3 regions of the Mycolicibacterium wolinskyi str. Jessa 2025 genome follow, and region 3 is predicted to be linked to each of the others. Evidence: predicted binding sites of a transcription regulator. Region 3 holds the regulator's gene; each other region holds the start of a gene.

Region 1 (6,641 bases), 1.0 Mb from region 3:
GCATAGGTTCGCACCGCTCCCCGTAGCAGATGCACTTCGTTAACCTCGAACCAGTTTCAGATAGACGGCGGTCATCTCCAAGCGAACCGCCATGATCGCCAGTTGTTGTTCGGGACGCCCCATCGGAAGAGCCGTTCCGGCAAGCTCGGGAACGTCCTCGGCGCCGATCACGGAGATGTCGTCGAAACCACCGATCCGGGCCGCCACATTGGGTCGTTCGACATCGGTGCTCACCACGAACGTGCGCATTCGGCGCGGCAGCGGCCCGTCGATCTGTTCGTCGTGGAACAGTGATCGTTCAGCGCCTGAGCCGGCCGATCGGGTCGCACCGCTCCCCTCCGCCGCCAGCACATCGGCCAGGCCGGCCGCGGCCACCACCTCCCCGGCCACCCGCAACATCGTCGCCGCCCCGTGCCGGGCCAGCGCGAGCGTCGCCGCGGTGTCGCCGGCGAGGACGACGTCATATCCGGACATCCGGTCTGCCAACGTCTTGGCGGGGTTCGTGAACAACTCCCGACCCGCGCTGTTGCGCAGCGCCTCGGCATCCAGTTCATCTGCCAGCGCCGCCAGATCGACACGGATGCCCGCGTCCAGTACCTGCAGGACAGCCAGGCCGGCGGCCAGGTACCGCGTCAAACCGAAATCGTCGGGCACCCACAGCCGCGGAGCCAATGCCACCGCGCGTCCCGCCGTGACATCACGCAACGGGCCCTCGTACGCACCCACCACGAGCACCCGGGCACCACGCCGGACCCCGGTGGCCGCGGCATTCACCAGCGCCGGATCGCCCGGATCGTCGCCTGCGACGACCAGCACGTCGAGCGCACCGATCCACGGCGGGGTCTCGGCCGCGACGACAATCGGGGTCGCGACTGATCCACCGAGCGCAGCAGCCAGCATCGCGCCCGCGGTCTCGGCCACACCGCGGCCGGCCACCCAGATCACCGTGCGCGGTGGATGGTCGGACCGCAGTGGTTCGAGCGTCCCCTCCGAAAACGCGGCGGCGGTCGCCCGAACCTGCGCACCGGCCATGGCCGCCGCGCGCAGCAGACCGTTACGGTCGGCGGCGAGAAGTCCGTCGCCGTCGTCGAGATCCACCGTGGCGTCGACGGCGTTCACGTCGCCACCTCACTCACCGTCCGGATCTGGGTGGCGACCTTGTCCACGATCGCCTCGACGTCCTCGGCGGTGCGTGCCTCGACGTTGAGTCTCAGCAGCGGTTCGGTGTTGGAGGTACGCAGGTTGAACCAGCTGCCGCCGCCCAGATCGACGGTCACGCCGTCGAGATGGTCGATCGAGTGGATGCCGGAGCCGAACGACTTGAGCACCGCGTCCACGCACGCCGCCGCATCGGCGACGGTGAAGTTGATCTCGCCGGAGGCCTCGTATCGCTGATAGTCGGCCATGATCTCCGACAGCGGTCGCTCTTGTTCACCGAGCGCGGCCAGTACGTGAAGTGCGGCCAGCATGCCGGAATCGGCACCCCAGAAATCACGGAAGTAGTAATGCGCCGAATGCTCCCCGCCGAAGATCGCACCGGTGTCGGCCATCAGCCCCTTGATGTAGGAATGCCCGACTCGCGACCGCACCGGCGTGCCGCCGCGCTCGACCACCAACTCGGGAACCGCGCGCGACGTGATCAGGTTGTGGATGACCGTCGCGCCGATCTCGCGGGTCAGTTCACGCGCGGCCACAAGCGCGGTGACCGCCGAGGGCGACACCGGCCTGCCGAGTTCGTCGACCACGAAACAGCGGTCGGCGTCGCCGTCGAACGCCAGACCGATGTCGGCGCCCGTCTCCAGGACGTAGGCCTGCAGGTCGACCAGGTTGGCCGGATCCAGCGGGTTGGCCTCGTGGTTGGGGAACGTCCCGTCCAGCTCGAAGAACAGCGGCAGCACGGTGGCGCCGGCGATCGGACCCAGCACCGCGGGCGTGGTGTGGCCGGCCATGCCGTTGCCCGCGTCGACCGCGATGCGCAGCGGTCGTAATTCACTGAGATCGACCAGCGAGCGGAGGAATTGGCCGTAGTCGGCCAGCACGTCGCGGTCGGTGACGGTGCCTGCCGCGCCGTGGTGGGCCGGCACTCCGTTGATCACCTCGTCGGCGATCACCGACAGGCCGGTGTCCTTGCCTACCGGTTTGGCCCCGGCCCGGCACAACTTGATGCCGTTGTAGGCGGCCGGGTTGTGGCTCGCGGTGAACATCGCCCCCGGGCAGTTCAACTTGCCGGAGGCGAAATAGAGCTGATCGGTGGACGCGAGGCCGATCCGGATGACGTCGAGCCCCTGGGAAGTGACGCCTTCGGCAAACGCCGCGGACAGCGATGGCGAACTGGATCGCATGTCGTGTCCGATCACGACCTGTTCGGCACCCTCGGCGCGAACCAAGCGGGCAAACGCGCCGCCGACATCAGCGACGAAGGCGTCGTCGAGCTCCGTGCCGACCAAGCCGCGGACGTCATAGGCCTTGATGACACTGTGAACAGCCGCTGCTGGCCGAGACATAGAACTCCTTGTGAAACGGGATCGTTGGCGCCAGCCTAACCGTCTTGCGGCAACAACACGCTCACTACTCTTGGCCCGACCGGCTTCTACTCATTGAGGTCGGGCAACACCCGCAGGTGGCCACGTCGCCGCCCGTTCGATTCCGGCGGCCGCGCCGTCGGGGCCATCACTGCGCCACCGCTGACTCCGGTGGCGGGATCGGAGAACCCGGCAACCACACCACCCCGCGGTACGGTGCCGGCCTGGCCCTCCCGTACCGCGTCCGCGAGCGCCACCAGATCGTCTTCATCGGGGTGCGTCGGCAGCGGGCCGGCATGGCGCACGAGCTCCCACCCGCGCGGTGCCGTGATGCGGCTGGCATGCCCGACGCACAGGTCCCAGGAATGCGGTTCGGAGACCGTGGCCAGTGGACCGACGACGGCTGTCGAGTCCGAATAGACGAAGGTCAGCGTCGCCACGGCATAGTGCGGGCACCCGGGCCGGCAGCAGCGACGGGGAACATTCACGCACCAGAGATTATCTTGGTCGATCGCCGCACGCTGCCGGACACGCGCAGCCGCGGGGCGCCCGATCCCGAACCGTTACGATCGTGCCCGTGGCCCAGCGGAACCATTGGCGATCTCGGCGCGGCCGCGACATCCGCGGTCCGCTGCTGCCGCGGTCGGTCCCCGGCTGGCGCAGCCGGGCCGAACGGTTCGACATGGCGGTGCTGGAGGCCTACGAGCCGATCGAGCGTCGGTGGGCCACCCGGGTCAACGCGCTCGACGTCGCCGTTGACGAGATTCCGCGGATGTCCCCGAAAGATCCGGACAGTGTGCAGTGGCCACCGGAGGTGGTGGCCGACGGTCCCATTGCGCTCGCCCGGCTGATACCCGCCGGCGTGGACGTCAGGGGGAATTCGACCCGGGCGCGAATTGTGTTGTTCCGCAAGCCCATCGAGCGCCGGGTCAAAGGATCCGATGAGCTGGCCGATCTACTGCATGAAATCCTGGTGGCCCAGGTGGCCACCTATCTTGGCGTCGAACCCTCGGTCATCGACCCAACGATCGACGACGAGTGACGCTGCGGCTCAGATGATGCCGCGCTTGAGGCGTCTGCGTTCCCGCTCTGACAAACCTCCCCAGATTCCGAAGCGCTCATCGTGTGCAAGCGCGTATTCCAGGCAGGCGTCGCGAACTTCGCAACCCTGGCAGATGCGCTTGGCCTCGCGGGTAGACCCGCCCTTCTCCGGGAAGAAAGCCTCCGGGTCAGTCTGCGCGCACAGGGCGCGTTCCTGCCATTGGTCATCTTCGGTTGCCGGATCAACATCAATTTCATCGGGAACCAAACTCAGTTGGGGACGTCCGGTTGCCCCCATCGGTGTCGGCCCGGTGTTGATGTGCGGTGCGTTGTCTACCGAGCCGAGTAGCCGGCCGTCAAACCGGACCACACGATCGAAATCGCCGCTCTCATAAGACATATCCCCCGCCTCCTCACTCGGTCTCGTAGATCCCTCAGTGGAGCCCACTATTGTGATGTGCGGCCATTTCATTCGAACAAATGATCGAATCTCGGTCCGCGACACCGGAATCGGTCACCAACCGAAAAATGACACTGCTGTGATTACACACGTGTTAGCTGCTGGGGTCAAGCGCTGGAACAGGAATTCATACCATCCCGTGATGTCAAATCGGCGCGTCGCAACCTCGGCGTGTCCTGCCCGTGACGACGTCGTTTCCGTGCGCGGCCCCTCAACGCCTAGTGTCGGTCGTTGTGAAGATCACCGTTCTGGTCGGCGGCGTCGGTGGCGCACGGTTTTTGCTGGGCGTGCAGAACCTTCTACGGCTTGGAAGCTTCTCCGACGACCCTGGCAACCCCGGCGAGCACGAACTCACGGCGATCGTGAACGTCGGTGACGACGCCTGGATGCACGGCGTCCGGATCTGCCCCGACCTCGATACCTGCATGTACACCCTCGGCGGCGGCATCGACCCGGAACGAGGCTGGGGGCATCGCAACGAAACCTGGCATGCCAAAGAGGAACTCGCGGCCTACGGAGTCCAACCGGACTGGTTCGGCCTCGGTGACCGCGACCTGGCCACCCACCTTGTCCGCAGTCAGATGCTGCGGGCCGGCTATCCCCTGTCCCAGGTGACCGAGGCGCTGTGTAAGCGCTGGTCACCGGGGGCCCGACTGCTGCCGGTCACCGACGATCGCAGCGAGACACACGTCGTGATCACCGACCCGGCCGACGGCGAGCGCAGGGCCATCCACTTCCAGGAATGGTGGGTGCGCCACCGCGCCAAGGTGCCGTCGCACAGCTTCGCGTTCGTCGGGGCCGAGCAGGCAACCGCGGGCCCCGGCGTAACCGAGGCGATCGCCGAGGCGGACGTCGTGTTGCTGGCGCCGTCCAATCCGGTCGTCAGCGTCGGCCCCATCCTGCAGATACCCGGAATCCGCGGAGCGCTGCGTTCGACCGCGGCCCCCGTCATCGGCTACTCGCCCATCATCGCGGGAAAACCGTTGCGCGGCATGGCCGATGAGTGTTTGTCGATCATCGGCGTCGAGTCCACGTCGGAAGGCGTCGGCCGCTGGTTCGGCGCGAAGTCGGGCACCGGGATACTGGATGGCTGGCTGGTACACGAAGGCGACCACGCCGAGATCGAAGGCGTCGAGGTTCGTGCCGTACCGCTCTTGATGACCGATCCCCCCACCACCGCCAAGATGGTCCAGGCCGGGCTCGACATCGCCGGAGTGACACTGTGACTGGCGAGCACGGCTCGGCCGCGGCGACTGGCGAGCACGGCTCGGCCGACCGCGTCGAGATCCTCCCGGTTCCCGACCTGCCGGAGTTCCGTCCTGGCGATGATCTGGCCGGCGCCCTCGCCGCCGCGGCGCCGTGGTTGCAAGACGGCGATGTGCTTGTTGTCACAAGCAAGGTGGTGTCGAAGTGCGAGGGGCGGATCGTGGTCGCCCCCTCCGATCCGGAAGAGCGGGACACGCTGCGGCGCAAGCTCATCGATGACGAGGCTGTTCGAGTGCTCGCCCGCAAGGGCCGCACGCTGATCACCGAGAATGCCATCGGCCTGGTCCAGGCGGCCGCCGGTGTCGACGGCTCGAACGTGGATTCCACCGAACTCGCCCTGCTGCCCGTCGATCCCGACGGTAGCGCAGCGGCGCTGCGGGACGGATTACGTGACCGACTCGGCGTGACGGTGGGCGTAGTGATAACCGACACCATGGGTCGCGCATGGCGTAACGGACAGACCGACTTCGCAATCGGCGCAGCCGGTTTGACGGTTCTGCACGGCTATGCCGGCGCCCGCGACCGGCACGGCAACGAACTTCTCGTCACCGAGGTCGCCGTGGCCGACGAGATCGCCGCCGCCGCCGACCTCGTGAAGGGCAAGCTGACCGCGATCCCGGTGGCAGTCGTGCGCGGCCTGCACCTGCCCGACGACGGGTCGACGGCGCACACGCTGGTGCGTGCGGGCGAGGACGATCTGTTCTGGCTCGGCACGGCCGAGGCAATCCAATTGGGCCGCAGCCAAGCTCAGCTCCTGCGCCGGTCCGTACGCAGGTTCAGCGCCGAGCCGGTGCCCCACGAGCTCATCGAGGCCGCCGTGGGCGAGGCGCTCACCGCACCGGCACCCCATCACACCCGCCCGGTGCGCTTCGTCTGGGTGCAGGACACCGCGACGCGCACCCGGCTGCTGGACCGGATGAAGGACCGCTGGCGGGCCGACCTCGCGGGTGACGGCAGAGCTCCCGACGCGGTCGAGCGCCGGGTCGGCCGCGGCCAAATACTCTACGACGCACCCGAACTGGTGATTCCGTTCTTGGTTCCGGACGGTGCGCACAGCTATCCCGACGAGGCGCGCACCGCCGCCGAACACACGATGTTCACCGTCGCGGTCGGCGCGGCGGTACAGGCGCTGCTGGTCGCCCTGGCGGTGCGGGACGTGGGCAGCTGCTGGATCGGCTCGACGATATTCGCCGGCGATCTGGTCCGTGCCGAGTTGGACCTGCCCGACGACTGGGAGCCGTTGGGCGCCATCGCGATCGGTTATCCGGACGAGCAACAGCCGCCGCGCGACCCGGTACCCACGGATGGGCTGCTGCTGTACCGATGAGCTTGCACACCTCCGCCGTCGATGT
Region 2 (6,641 bases), 1.3 Mb from region 3:
CGGCACAGAATACCGCGGGGTGGTGCAGCTTGAACCACGACGAGTAGAACACAAGTGACGCGAAGCTCAACGAATGGCTTTCCGGGAAGCCGAAATTGGCGAAGGCTTCCAGCTTCTCATAGATCCGGTCGGCCACCTCACCGGTGATGCCGTGCCGGTCGCGCATGCCGTCGTAGAACCGGCCGCGCAGGCGGCGCATCTTCTGGGTCGAGCGTTTGGAGCCCATCGCCCGGCGCAGCTGATCGGCCTCGGCCGCGGTGAAGCCCGCACAGTCGACGGCCAGCTGCATGAGCTGCTCCTGGAACAGCGGCACGCCGAGCGTCTTCTTCAGCGCGGGCTCCATCGACGGATGCTCGTAGGTGACGCGCTCCAAACCGTTGCGGCGCTTGATGTAGGGGTGCACCGAACCACCCTGGATGGGCCCGGGACGGATGAGCGCCACCTCGACCACCAGGTCGTAGAATTCGCGGGGTTTGAGCCGCGGCAGGGTGGCCATCTGCGCGCGGGACTCCACCTGGAACACCCCGACCGAGTCGGCCTTCTGCAGCATCTCGTAGACCGCGGCTTCGGACAGGTCCAGTTTGGCCAGGTCGACTTTGATGCCCTTGTGTTCGTCGAGCAGGTCGATGGCGTAGTGCAGCGCCGAGAGCATGCCGAGCCCGAGAAGGTCGAACTTCACCAAACCGATTGCCGCACAGTCGTCTTTGTCCCACTGCAGCACACTGCGGTTTTCCATCCGCGCCCACTCCACCGGGCACACGTCGGCGATGGGGCGGTCACAGATCACCATGCCGCCCGAGTGGATGCCCATGTGGCGGGGCAGGTTGGCGATCTGGGTGGCGAGGTCGATCACCGGCTCGGGGATCTCGGCCACGTCCGGCGAATCGGGAAGCCCGTTCCACCGGCTGAGCTGCTTACTCCAGGCGTCCTGCTGCCCCTGGGAGAATCCCAACGCGCGGGCCATGTCGCGGACCGCGCTGCGGCCGCGATAGGTGATGACGTTGGCGACCTGGGCCGCGTAGTCCCGGCCGTAACGCTCATAGACGTACTGGATGACGTTCTCGCGCAAGTCCGATTCGATGTCGATATCGATGTCGGGCGGGCCGTCGCGAGCCGGTGACAAGAACCGCTCGAACAACAGCTCGTTGGCGATCGGATCGACATTGGTGACCTTGAGTGCGTAACAGACCGCCGAGTTGGCCGCCGATCCTCTGCCCTGGCACAGGATGTGGTTGTCCCGGCAGAACCGCGTGATGTCGTGCACCACCAGGAAATAGCCGGGAAATTCCAGTTGTTCGATGATTCGCAACTCGTGCTCGATCTGCGCGTACGCCTTGGGAGCCCGCTCGGGCGATCCATAGCGTTCAGCCGCTCCCGCCATGACGAGATGGCGCAGCCAGCTGTCCTCGGTGTGCCCGGCGGGCACGTCGAACGGCGGCAGCTGCGGGGCGATGAGGGCGAGCCCGAACGCGCACTGCTCGCCGAGATCGGCAGCGGCCGAGACGATGTCGGGGCCGAACAGCTGGGCCATCTCCTCCCCCGACCGCAGGTGTGCGCCACCGAGCGGCGCCAGCCACCCCGCCGCAGAGTCCATCGAATTCCTGGCCCGGATCGCGGCCATGGCCATGGCCAGCCGGCCCCGGTCGGGGGCCGCGAAGTGCGCGCCGGTGGTGGCGACGACGTCGAGACCGAAGCGGGGCGCGAGCTCGGCCAGCGCGGCGTTGCGTTCGTCGTCACAGGGCTGGCCGTGGTGGGTGAGCTCGACGCTGACCCGGTCCGCCCCGAACCGGTCGACCAGATCGGCCAGCGCCTTGCTCGCCGCTTCCGGACCGCCGCGCGAAAGCGCTTGACGGACATGCCCCTTGCGGCATCCGGTGAGGATGTGCCAGTGCCCGCCAGCGGCCTCGGTCAACGCGTCGAAATCGTAGCGGGGCTTGCCTTTTTCGCCCCCGGCCAGATGGGCCTTGGCGATTTCGCGCGACAGCCGGCGGTACCCTTCCGGACCGCGGGCCAGCACCAGCAGGTGCGGCCCGGGCGGATCGGGATGTTCGGTGCGCGCGACATTGCCCAGCGACAGCTCGGCGCCGAACACCGTGGCCACGTCGAGCTCCCTGGCAGCCTCGGCGAACCGCACCACGCCGTAGAGCCCGTCATGATCGGTCAGCGCAATGGCCCGCAGGTTGAGCCGGGCCGCCTCCTCGACGAGCTCCTCCGGCGTGCTGGCCCCGTCGAGGAAGCTGTAGGCCGAATGCGCGTGCAGTTCGGCATAAGGGATCGCCGATGCCGACGTCCGGGACCGCTCGGGCGGCTCATAGGCACCCCGTTTACGCGACCAGGCCGGGCTGTCTCCGCCGTCACCGGCTTGGTCTTCCAGCGGCAGGCCGGAGCGACGCGGCTTGCCGGTAAGCACGCGCTCCATCTCGGTCCAGCTCGGCGGCCCGTTGTGCCAACCCACCACACCAGTGTATCGAACACATGTTCGACACGGCCATTGCCGCGGAATTCAAGTAGTCGACTACGCGCGATCTTGAGCATCGGACTTCCTACCGTCGACCTATCCGGATTGCCCGGTGACCAGCGAGAAAGGACATCATCATGGCCGAATTGAATCCCCAGCCCCTGCCGCCGCGCGACCGGATCCGGATCAGCGCCCCCGACTCGGTGCTGTTCGATCTCAAGAAGTTCCAGAAAGCGCAGGCCGAGGTGCTCGGTAAGGCCGGCTGCCCCGGCTGTCACTCCGGGCTGGACCTGCAGTGGCAGACGTTCGCCGACTTCGTCGTCGACGAAGAGGGCTTCGCCGCGCCCAACATGGGATGACGCTGCCATGTCTCGGCCCGGCCTCGGCGTCGGCGTCATCGCCACCACCGGGCTTGATCTGGTGTGGGACGACATCGCCCACCTGATCGACATGGTCGAGGTCGAGCCGCAGACCATGTGGCACCCACGTGACGGAAACGGCTGGGACGTCAATGAACCCGCCTTCACATGGCTCGAAAGCCGGGGCCGCCCCGCGCTCGTGCACGGCGTGGGTTTTCCCGTCGGCGGCTGCGAGGCACCCGATCCCCAGGGTCTCGCGCTGACCGCCGCGTGCGCGAAACGTCTCGGCGCCCCGCACTGGAGCGAGCACCTGTCGTTCAACCGCGTCCGGCACGCGGGCCGCGATCTCGATGCCGGATTTCTCCTGCCGCCGGCCCAAACCCTGGGCGGGGTCGAGGCTGCGGTCGAGCATATCCGTGGCTACCAAAGCTGTTCAGAACGACCATTTCTCATCGAGACCGGGGTGAACTATCTACGCCCGCGGCCCGGTGAGCTGCCCGACGGGGTGTTCATCGCCGAGATCGTGGAGCGCGCCGACTGCGGCATCCTGCTCGACCTGCACAACCTTCTGACCAACCAGCGCAACGGCCGCCAATCCGTCGACGAGGTGCTCGCCGCCCTGCCCCTCGATCGCGTGCTGGAGATCCACGTCGCCGGCGGCGTCGAACTCGACGGCTACTACCTCGACGCTCACATCGGCGGCCCCGATCTCGAACTGCTGACGATACTCAGCCACGTCGTCGGACAACTGCCGCAGCTGCGGGCAGTGGTGTTCGAGGCGGTCCCCTCCTCGATGGTCATGCTCGGCGCCGCCGGCCTGAGGGCTGTCCTGGAAGCGCTGCACCGTGCGTGCGCGGGCACCGTCGAGTCACCGCCGTTCCGGCGTGTCCGACAACCGTATGCTCACAACGGATTTCGCGTTACCCATGGCCTCGCCGAAACCAGGGACTGGGAGCGGCGCCTGGCGGCCTACACGGCGCGCGCCGCGGCCGATCCGCCGACCGACGATCCCGGTATGCGCCTGTTGCGAAGTTTGGCCGACCGGGCGCGGCTCGGTCAGCTCACGCTTGCCTGCCCGGACCTGCTGCGAGAGCTGATCACAACACACGGCATGGCCGACACCGAAAAGCTGCTGGAGTCCTACCTCGATGCGTCGTCGCCGCAGCGTTGGGCAATCGATGAAGGACGACAGTTCGCCGAATGGCTCGAGTCCCCTCAGCCCGGCACGTCCATGCGTTGGGTGCCGAGAACCGCCAACAGTCGCATGGCTTCCTCGGACGGCGAGCCCGGTTCCGGGGTGTAGATCACGACCCGTTGGTCGCGATCCGCGATGTCGAGCACATCGCAGTTGACCGCCACCGGGCCGACCACGGGATGTGCGAACGTCTTACACAGAGCGGGTTGGGCGATCACGTCGTGGGCGTCCCACAGCTGTCGGAATTCCTCGCTGCCCGCGCGTAATTCGGCGATCAGCTCAGCGGTCTCGGGGTCGTCCGGATAGCGGGCCGCGGTGGCCCGCAGGTGCTGGGTGCACGTGCGGCCGAACTCGTCGGCGTCGGATACGCCGTACAGCCGCCGCCCGCCCGGCGGCCGCGGTCCGAGAAACGCGCGTCGCACGAGATTGCGGTCGCGGCGCGACAGTGCCGAGAAGTCCTCCATGAGCGCACACGCGAGGTCGTTCCAGGCGATCACCTCATAGGTGGCGGACAGCACGATCGCCGCGGCCTGCGGCAGACGATGCAACAGGTCGAGGATGCTCTGCCGGACGGCGCGCGGTGGACCAAGTGGCGCCGCGGGCTCGACACCGGCCAGCACATACAGGTGGGCACGTTCGGCATCGGACAATCTGAGCGCGCGCGTCAGTCCCGCGAGCACTTCCCGCGACGGATGCGGGGCACGGGCCTGCTCCAGGCGCGTGTAGTACTCGGTGGAGATGAACGCGAGGTGCGCGACCTCGTCGCGGCGCAGACCCGGGGTGCGACGCCGAGCACCGACCGGCAACCCGACATCGGTGGGACTGATCCGCTCGCGCCTGCTGCGCAGAAACGCCCCGAATTCACGCTTGTCCACGCCTTCCATTGTCCGGGGCGCCGCGGCGGTAGCCAGGTATCGGTAATACCTGGATCCGCTGCGTGACCGCCCGCACGCTCGATTCCATGACTCAAACGACACACATCGGCATGCTCACCGGCAAGATCGCATTCATCTCCGGCGCGGGACGAGGCATCGGCGCGGCGGCGGCCCGCCTGTTCGCGCGTGAGGGTGCGACCGTGCTGCTCGCGGCTCGGACCGAGCGTGAGCTCAAGACGGTCACCGACGAGATTCGCGACGCCGGCGGCACAGCGGACTACGTGGTGTGCGACCTGGCCGACGGGGCCAGTGTGCAAGCCGCGGTCCAGCGCACCGTCGAGTTGTGGGGCCGGCTCGACATCGCCTTCAACAACGGTGCGACGATCCAGCCACCGGGACCGCTCGACGAGGTGGCCGAGGCCGACTTCGATCACGTCTACGCCGTCAACCTCAAAGGCGTGTGGCAGGCCATGACCGCCGAGATCGCTGCGATCCGCGCCACCGCCAAGACCGGTGCGATCGTCAACACTTCAAGCGTCGGCAGTTTGCACAGCAATCCCGAGCTGCCGGCGTACGGAGCGATGAAGAGGGCCGTCAACAGCCTCACCGAATCTGCCGCCGCCACATACGGATCCGAGGGCATCCGGGTCAACGCCATCGCGCCGGGGCCCACTCTCACCGAGATGATCCAGCAGTGGGAGGACGTGAGCCCCGGCGTCATCGAGCGGATCGTCGCAGAAACCCCGCTGGGCCGTGCTGCCCGGCCCGAGGAGGTCGCCGAGGCCGCGGCATGGCTGCTGAGCGACCGGGCCTCGTACGTCACCGGCGTGACGCTGCGCGTCGACGGCGGCACCTGGGTGTGACGCCCTCGCGCTGCCGGATCCTCGCCTACCCCCTACGATGCCTCTGGGCTGGGGATCGGCTGTGAAAGGACGGCGATGACGTCAACGAAGTACATCGGCTACGTCGGCGGTGTTGCGGTAGCGGTGGGTGTCGGGGCGGCCATCGCCGCGGCGGGGCAGGGCACCGCGCATGCGGAGTCCACCGACAGCGGCTCGAAGGACACCACCTCCAGCAGCAGCTCCAAACCCAACACGGGACCCAAGAAGCCGGCCGCCAACGCGGGTGCCAAGACTGATTCAAAGTCTGATTCGGAATCGGATTCCAAGGCCGATACGAAGCCCGACCGCCCCAAGCCGCTGTCGAAGCTCAACGACAACCTCGAGAAGGCCGGCGAAAAGCTCAACGAGCAGGTCACCAAGACCGTCAGCACAGTGTCGAAGACGATCTCCGACTCACTGGCCAAACCGGCGACCAAGCCCGCAACCAAGCCTGCCGCCAAGCCGAGCGCCGAGGAGTTCGAGGCCGAGCAGATCGCGAAGCTCAAGAACCTGTTCACACCCAAGCAGGCCGCCGCTCCCAAGCCGGACAGCACGCTGGAGACCGAACCGGTTGCCGAGCCGACGAACACGACGGTGGTCAGCTCGCCGAAGGTGGCCGCTGCCGTCGAGACGCAGGCCGACACCGCCGCGGATACGCCGTGGAGCCCCAACCCCTTCCGACCGGATGATCCGGAGCCAACCGATATCCCCGACGAGATCATGGAGCTTCGGAACGCGTTGATGAACCTCACGCCCGAAGCGCTCGACGCATTCGATCCGTTCATTCGCGAAGCAACCGAGCAGATCTACCGCGGCAGCCAGATCGTGCCGTGGGTCAACGCCGTCATTCCGATCAGCAAGATCCTGCCCGCC
Region 3 (6,641 bases):
GTCCGCATGATGGTCGACGAGTTCATCCGGCTGCATCTGACCGACGAGCTGACGGTGGAACAGGCCGCGATGGCCAAGTGGTACTCGACCGAGAAGCAGGTGGAGCTCATCGACCGCTGCCTGCAACTGCACGGCGGTTACGGCTACATGCGCGAGTATCCGGTGGCCCGGGCCTACCTCGACGCCCGCGTGCAGACCATCTACGGCGGCACCACCGAGATCATGAAGGAGATCATCGGGCGCAGCCTCGGGGTTTAGGCGTCAAAATTCCCCGCGATACCGGGTCTGCGGGCCCGCATGACGCCGGTTTCGCGGGTTTTTTGGCCTAGTACGGCCATGTCCCTTGGTTATCGTCTCCTACTGACGCAAAGTTGTCGGGCGGGATGTTTTCAGGTGAACCCTGTGAGGGGAACTTTGCCGAACGAGCGGAGGGTGCATGACGAGGCCGGGTGCGAGGCTGAACACGGCCGTTCGGCGGATGACAGTAGGCCTGCTCGCGGTGGCGCTCGCGGGTCTGTTGGCGCCGACCGCCTCGGCGACCCCGGAATCGGACGCTGACGCCGCGATCACCTCGGCCTGGGATGCCAGCGGCGGTGGCGGTGGCCCGCTGGGGGCTCGTCAGGGCGGCGTCTATGCCGTCGGGCCGGGATTCGCTCAGAACTTCGCCGCGGGCAAGATGTTCTTCACACCCGACACCGGTGCGCACTACGTGCAAGGCGCGATCCTCGAGAAGTACGAGTCGCTGGGCGGCCCGGCCGATGGTGATCTCGGCTTTCCCACCATCGACGAGGGCGCGGGCCGCGCAACCGACAGCCGGAACTCGACTTTCAGCGCGGCCGACAAGCCGGTGATCTTCTGGACCCCGGCCACCGGTGCGAGGGTCGTGCGCGGCGCCATCAACGCGGCCTGGGACAAACTCGGCGGATCGGCCGGAGTCCTCGGCGTGCCTGCCGAGGACGAGACGTACGACGGCGACGTCGTCACCCAGAAGTTCACCGCGGGCGAGCTGTCGTGGAACCGTAAGACCAAGGCGTTCACCACCGTTCCGCCCGAGCTGGTCGATCAGCTGGCCGGGCTGCAGGTGCCCGATGATCCGACCTCGGCGATCGATGCGGCGCGCCGCGCCGCGGGCGGGCCGTTGGGTCCGCTGGGCGCGAAGGACGGTGACCAGTATCCGATCGGCAACGCGGGCGGCCTCGGCCAGAACTTCGCCGGCGGCAAGATCTTCTACAGCCCGGAGACCGGCGCCAACGTCGTGACGGGCCAGGTGCTGGAGAAGTACGAGAGCGTCGGCGGCCCGGAGGGCGATCTGGGCTTCCCGACCAGCAGCGAAACCGAAGGCGGGCTCGGACCGAACAGCCGGATCAGCACGTTTTCCGCGGCGGACAAGCCCGTGATCTTCTGGACGCCCGACTACGGTGCGGTGATCGTGCGCGGCGCCATGAACGCCGCATGGGACAAGCTCGGCGGCGCCACCGGCACGCTCGGGGCGCCGATGGCCGATCAGACCGAGGACGGCAGCGTCGTGACGCAGCGGTTCAGCGGCGGCGCGATCTCGTGGGATCGCTCCGACAACACGTTCACGACCGAGCCGCCCAACCTCGCCACGGAACTGGCCGGGCTCGAAATCCCCGGCCTGCAACAGTCGCCGCAGGCCGGCAGCCCACCACAAGCGTCCGACGACACGGATTCCAAGCCGTTCTCGTGGCAGTGGAACTGGTGGTGGCTTCTTGCGCTGATCCCGGTTCTGTTGCTGGCCGGGCTGATCGTCGGTGCCGCGCTCTGGCATCGGCGCCGGGGCCGTGACGACGACTTCGACCACGACCCGTTCGACGACGATCACTACGACGACGGTCCGCACGACGATCGGTTCGACGACGACGAGCACTATGGCGAAGGCCGCTATGAATCGGCGCGCTACGACGAAAGCCGCTTCCGGGACGACGCCTATGCCGACGACCGGGGCGGGGATCGCGGCAGCCCCTATCAAGCGACGGCGGATTACCAGACTGGCGAGGCCCCGACATCGCGCCTCGTCGCCGAGCCCTACCGTGAGACGGCTACGGGCGGATCCCCGTTCGACGGGCCGACCGATGCGTCGATGCCGGTCAGTCAGTGGGCCGCGCCTGGCGGTTTCGGCCCGCGCGAGGCCGACGAGGAGGAACCGCCCGAAGAGGCGGCCGAGCTTGCCGACGCCCATCCTGGCGAAGACGGATACGACGAGGACGATTACGACGACGGCGACGAGTACGTCGACGGGGACGAACTCGAAGACGACGAGGATGTCGTGGACATCGGCGTCCTCGACGACCAGAGCCGGCTCGACGATGACTTCGACGACGAGGACGAACTCGACGAAGAAGGCGACCTCGAGCAGCACGGTCAGGACCTACGCGCGGCGCCCGGGATCCCCAGCAGCCTGATCGCCGGCGTTCCCGCCGCCGCGGCGTTCAACGATGACGACGATCAGGACAACGTCGATACCGCGCCGACCCGTGTGGTGACCGATGCCGACCTGCGCAGCAGCGGGCCACCCAGTGGACGGCACGCCGCGATCGAGCTCGATGAACCGATGCCCAGCGCGACGGCCATTCATCTGCCGCTCGACGACCCGCAGCGGGCACCGCAGGGCTACCCGATCAAGGCGGACACCAAGTCGGGTCTGTACTGGTCGCCGGACAGCAGCCAGTACGACGATGCGATCGCCGAAATCTGGTTCGCCAGCGAGGAGTTCGCCCGCACGAATGGCTTCGTGCGGGCCGACTGAGTAAGCCCGGGCCGCCCGCTCAGATCTTGCGGATCACCGTGACGACCTTGCCGAGCACGGCCGCGTCGTTGCCGGGGATCGGATCGTACGCCGGATTGTGCGGCATGAGCCAGACCTGGCCGCGGGTGCGCTTGAAGGTCTTGACCGTGGCTTCGCCGTCGATCATGGCCGCGACGATGTCGCCGTTGTCGGCCACGTTCTGCTGACGGACCACGACCCAGTCGCCGTCGCAGATCGCCGCGTCGACCATCGAATCGCCGACGACCTTGAGCAGGAACAGTGAGCCTTCACCGACGAGCTCACGGGGCAGCGGGAAGACATCCTCGACGGCTTCTTCGGCGAGAATCGGCCCGCCCGCCGCGATGCGCCCGAGCACGGGCACGAACGTCGGTTCGGGCAGGGCATCGGACCCGGCCACGTCGGTGGACACCAACGGGGTCGCCGGATCGTCGGCGGCGCGGACGTCGACTGCGCGGGGCCGGTTGGGGTCGCGGCGCAAATAGCCTTTGCGCTCGAGCGTGCGCAACTGGTGAGCGACCGACGACGTGGAGGTGAGACCGACGGCGTCGCCGATCTCACGGATGCTCGGCGGGTAGCCGCGACTGGTGACCGACGCGCGGATGACCTCGAGGATGGTGCGCTGGCGCTCGGTGAGGCCGCCGTCGACCGCACGAGGCCGGCTGGCGCCCTCGGTCCCGGCCGGGCTGTCGGTGCTGCCGTCCGTGATGTCGCTGCTGTCGTCGCTCATGGCGCCGAATGTAGTCGCCTACCACCAGATAATCAAACATGTGTTCGAGGCGTGTCGGCCGTGTCGGCCCCGCCTTCGTCGGCAGACCGAACTTGTCGGTACCCCGTTCTATCGTTTGGCAACAGTTCGATCACACGTTCTATTAATCGAACATGTGAGCGACTATATTCGAACACAGGAGCGAATACGCCGGACGAAAGGCAGACAGATGGCCATCCTCGACATCCCCACCGAACGCCGTGACAGCGCGTTCCGTGCTTCCAGCGCTTCTCGCGCTTCCCACGCTCTCCGCGCCGCTGCCGACCCCATGCCGCGCCCCGCCCGGGTCCGGCCGCGCGGCGAGCGCCCGATCTCCCGGCCGCAGCAGGTGCGGCCGAACGGGGCGGCCCTTGGCCACCGCGGAACCGGCGTGCTGATGTCGCGCGCGTCCCATCGCCGGCGTCCCATCACCCCGGCCACGACGGTCCTGCTGGCACTGGTCGCGGCGGCGATCACGGTGTGGCTGGGGTTGGTCGCGCAGCTGGGCGGCGTCATGGGGCCCGCCGAGTCGGTTCCCACCGAGCTGGCGGTGGTTCAGGTCCAGTCCGGCGAGACGTTGCAGCACGTCGCGCAGCGCATCGCGCCCGACGCTCCGGTCGCCGAGGTCGTGCAGCAGATCCGCGATCTCAACGAGCTCGACTCCGCGGCCGTGGAGGCCGGTCAGACGCTCATCGCCCCTGTTGGCTGACGTGTGACATGAGGGATGAAACGCCGTGGCGGGCAAGCGCACTGACCATCGGCGCCACGACATACGCACCATTGGACCCGGCGGTGAGTCTCCCGAGAGCCACGCGGGTACGCTCAAGAGCGCTCGAACTAGTTGTCTGGCGGCGTGACGAAGGAGCGGTGATGCACTGTCCGTTCTGCCGTCACCCTGATTCGCGCGTGGTCGATTCCCGGGAGACCGATGAAGGCCAGGCGATCCGCCGGCGCCGGTCGTGCCCGGAATGCGGCCGCCGGTTCACCACCGTCGAGACGGCCGTGCTGGCCGTGGTCAAGAGAAGTGGCGTCAGTGAGCCGTTCAGCCGGGAGAAGGTCATTCGGGGCGTGCGGCGCGCCTGTCAGGGCCGGCAGGTCGACGACGATGCGTTGAACGTGCTGGCGCAGAAGGTCGAAGACGCCGTGCGCGGGCTGGGTACCCCGGAAATTCCGAGCCACGAGGTCGGCCTGGCGATCCTCGGGCCGTTGCGCGAACTGGACGAGGTGGCCTACCTGCGGTTCGCATCCGTCTACCGGTCGTTCTCGTCGGCCGAGGATTTCGAACGCGAGATCGAGGCGTTGCGGGCGCACCGCGGCTAGTGGGCGCTCAGTCGAGCCGCGTGGTGCCGTCGTTGACCACCCGGCCGGCGACGCGTACCCAGCCTTCCGGGCTCCACCGGGTCGAGATCACCGAACCCTTGCCTTGAATGATCGTGAGGTCACGGCTCAGGTAGTCGGTCATGCGAACAGCCGCCGCGCCGGTGGCCTCGTCTTCGGGAATGCCGAGATTGGCCGCGAACACCCGCGACCGCAGCACGCCCTCTTCCTGGTCGACCCAGGTCCACAGATAGTGCTCGACGTCGTCGGCATAGTCGTCGGGCTCGGCGGCGAACAGCTCTTCGGTGGACGGTAGGTCGTGGATGGCGAACTCGGGCGCCCATTCCGAGCGCGCGCTGATCGCGGCGAGGTCGCCGTCGTAGGAGACCTGGACGATTCCGGCCGGAACCTGCAGGGTGCGGATCGGTGTACCGATGTCTCGCAACCACCACGATGCGCCCACCGTGGGATGGCCCGCGAACGGTATCTCGGCGGCCGGGGTGTAGATATGGGCATGCGCCGTCGTGCCGCCCGGCTGCGGCGGGTCGATGAATATCGTTTCGCTGTAACCCAATTCGGTGGCGATTCGCTGGCGATCGGTGGGTGCCACCGTACTGTTGTCGACTACGCCGAGTGGATTGCCGAATTTGCCGTCGGAATCGGTGAACACCCGCAACACGGTCACGTCGATGGCCATAGACCGATGCTACGTCGTGATGACCGTTCGGCAGGGTCGCCCCACGAAGGTCAGGTCGCGCTGCGCTCGTCGCCGCCCATCGCCTCGAGCACCGCCACCTGGGTGTCGAGCGACCCGCTGATCGTGGATTCGCTGAGGCCTGTACGCAGCAAGCTGCGCAGCATGTCCTGGTCATAGACGGCAGGCTCGGTTGAGTCGATGAAGCGTTCGACCACCTCGACGAAGCGATCGGGATCGTCGTGGAACGGGAAATGCCCGGATCCCTTGAAGATCTCCAACTGGGAACCGGGCATCGCCGCATGTGCCATCCGGGCGTGGCTGACGGGGATCACGGAATCGGACTCGCCCCAGATCAACTGCACGGGAACGGATTCGGTCAGATAACAGCGGTCCAGCATGGTGACCACCTGACCGCGCCAGTCGACCACCGCGCGCAGGGTGCGGGCGAACGCCGAGGACGCGGTCGGCTCGGGGAGGTCGGCGAGGATGCGCAACATGTCGGGGATGTCGCGTCCGACGCCGGTCGATCCGAACACGGTTCCGACAGCGCGGCCGAAGACCTGCAACGCCGGCAACATCAGCGGCAGGCGCAGCAACGCGAGGGCCTCACTGCCCATCGGCAGCGACGCGATCCGCAGTGCGACGTTGACGTCCTTGGTGACCCCGCCCGCACCGACCAGGATCAGCCGGTCCACCAACTGAGGGAACTGGTAGGCGAATTGCATTGCCACGCCGCCGCCGAGCGAATGGCCGACCACGGTCACCCGGTCGATGTCGAGCACGCTCAGCAGATCCCGCATCCCGTTGGCGTAGGCCGCGACGGAGTAGTCGGCGCGCGGTTTGTCCGAGCGGCCGTGGCCGAGAAGGTCGGGCGCGATCACGGTGAACCGTTGCGCCAGTGTGGACTGCACGGTGTGCCACGTGGTCGAGTTGTCGCCGATGCCGTGGATCAACAGGATCGCCGGACCGGAACCCGCCACCCGGAACGCGCGACGGTAGCCGTGGATCGTGCGGAACTCGAGCGTCGGGGTGACCTCACGTACGGTCCGCAGATTCGGTTTTCGCTCGGTCATGTCCGCCAACCTCGATGTCGG

The links. The regulator LexA, encoded in region 3, represses DNA repair genes until DNA is damaged. The targets are predictions, from matches to a motif close to CGAACANNTGTTCG.
Region 1: a site for LexA is predicted at 4,037-4,050, ahead of cofD (2-phospho-L-lactate transferase). Genes of this name have one in related genera too.
Region 2: a site for LexA is predicted at 2,469-2,482, ahead of ACOI2T_RS28225 (error-prone DNA polymerase). Genes of this name have one in related genera too.

What each region holds. Positions count from the first base shown of each region.
Region 1 is NZ_CP185960.1:5,406,831-5,413,471, forward strand. It holds gene manA (mannose-6-phosphate isomerase, class I) at 1-35, opposite strand, end outside; gene ACOI2T_RS26700 (TobH protein) at 40-1,119, opposite strand; gene ACOI2T_RS26705 (phosphomannomutase/phosphoglucomutase) at 1,116-2,504, opposite strand; gene ACOI2T_RS26710 (DUF3499 domain-containing protein) at 2,591-3,010, opposite strand; gene ACOI2T_RS26715 (metallopeptidase family protein) at 3,142-3,564, shown strand; gene ACOI2T_RS26720 (WhiB family transcriptional regulator) at 3,574-3,963, opposite strand; gene cofD (2-phospho-L-lactate transferase) at 4,257-5,249, shown strand; gene ACOI2T_RS26730 (coenzyme F420-0:L-glutamate ligase) at 5,246-6,616, shown strand; gene ACOI2T_RS26735 (NUDIX hydrolase) at 6,613-6,641, shown strand, end outside.
Region 2 is NZ_CP185960.1:5,706,244-5,712,884, forward strand. It holds gene ACOI2T_RS28225 (error-prone DNA polymerase) at 1-2,455, opposite strand, end outside; gene ACOI2T_RS28230 (hypothetical protein) at 2,596-2,817, shown strand; gene ACOI2T_RS28235 (MbnB/TglH/ChrH family RiPP precursor modification enzyme) at 2,825-4,120, shown strand; gene ACOI2T_RS28240 (helix-turn-helix transcriptional regulator) at 4,033-4,887, opposite strand; gene ACOI2T_RS28245 (SDR family NAD(P)-dependent oxidoreductase) at 4,974-5,750, shown strand; gene ACOI2T_RS28250 (hypothetical protein) at 5,826-6,641, shown strand, end outside.
Region 3 is NZ_CP185960.1:4,382,972-4,389,612, reverse strand. It holds gene ACOI2T_RS21550 (acyl-CoA dehydrogenase family protein) at 1-258, shown strand, start outside; gene ACOI2T_RS21545 (LGFP repeat-containing protein) at 437-2,767, shown strand; gene lexA (transcriptional repressor LexA) at 2,787-3,515, opposite strand; gene ACOI2T_RS21535 (LysM peptidoglycan-binding domain-containing protein) at 3,823-4,242, shown strand; gene nrdR (transcriptional regulator NrdR) at 4,404-4,853, shown strand; gene ACOI2T_RS21525 (PhzF family protein) at 4,861-5,547, opposite strand; gene ACOI2T_RS21520 (alpha/beta fold hydrolase) at 5,598-6,620, opposite strand.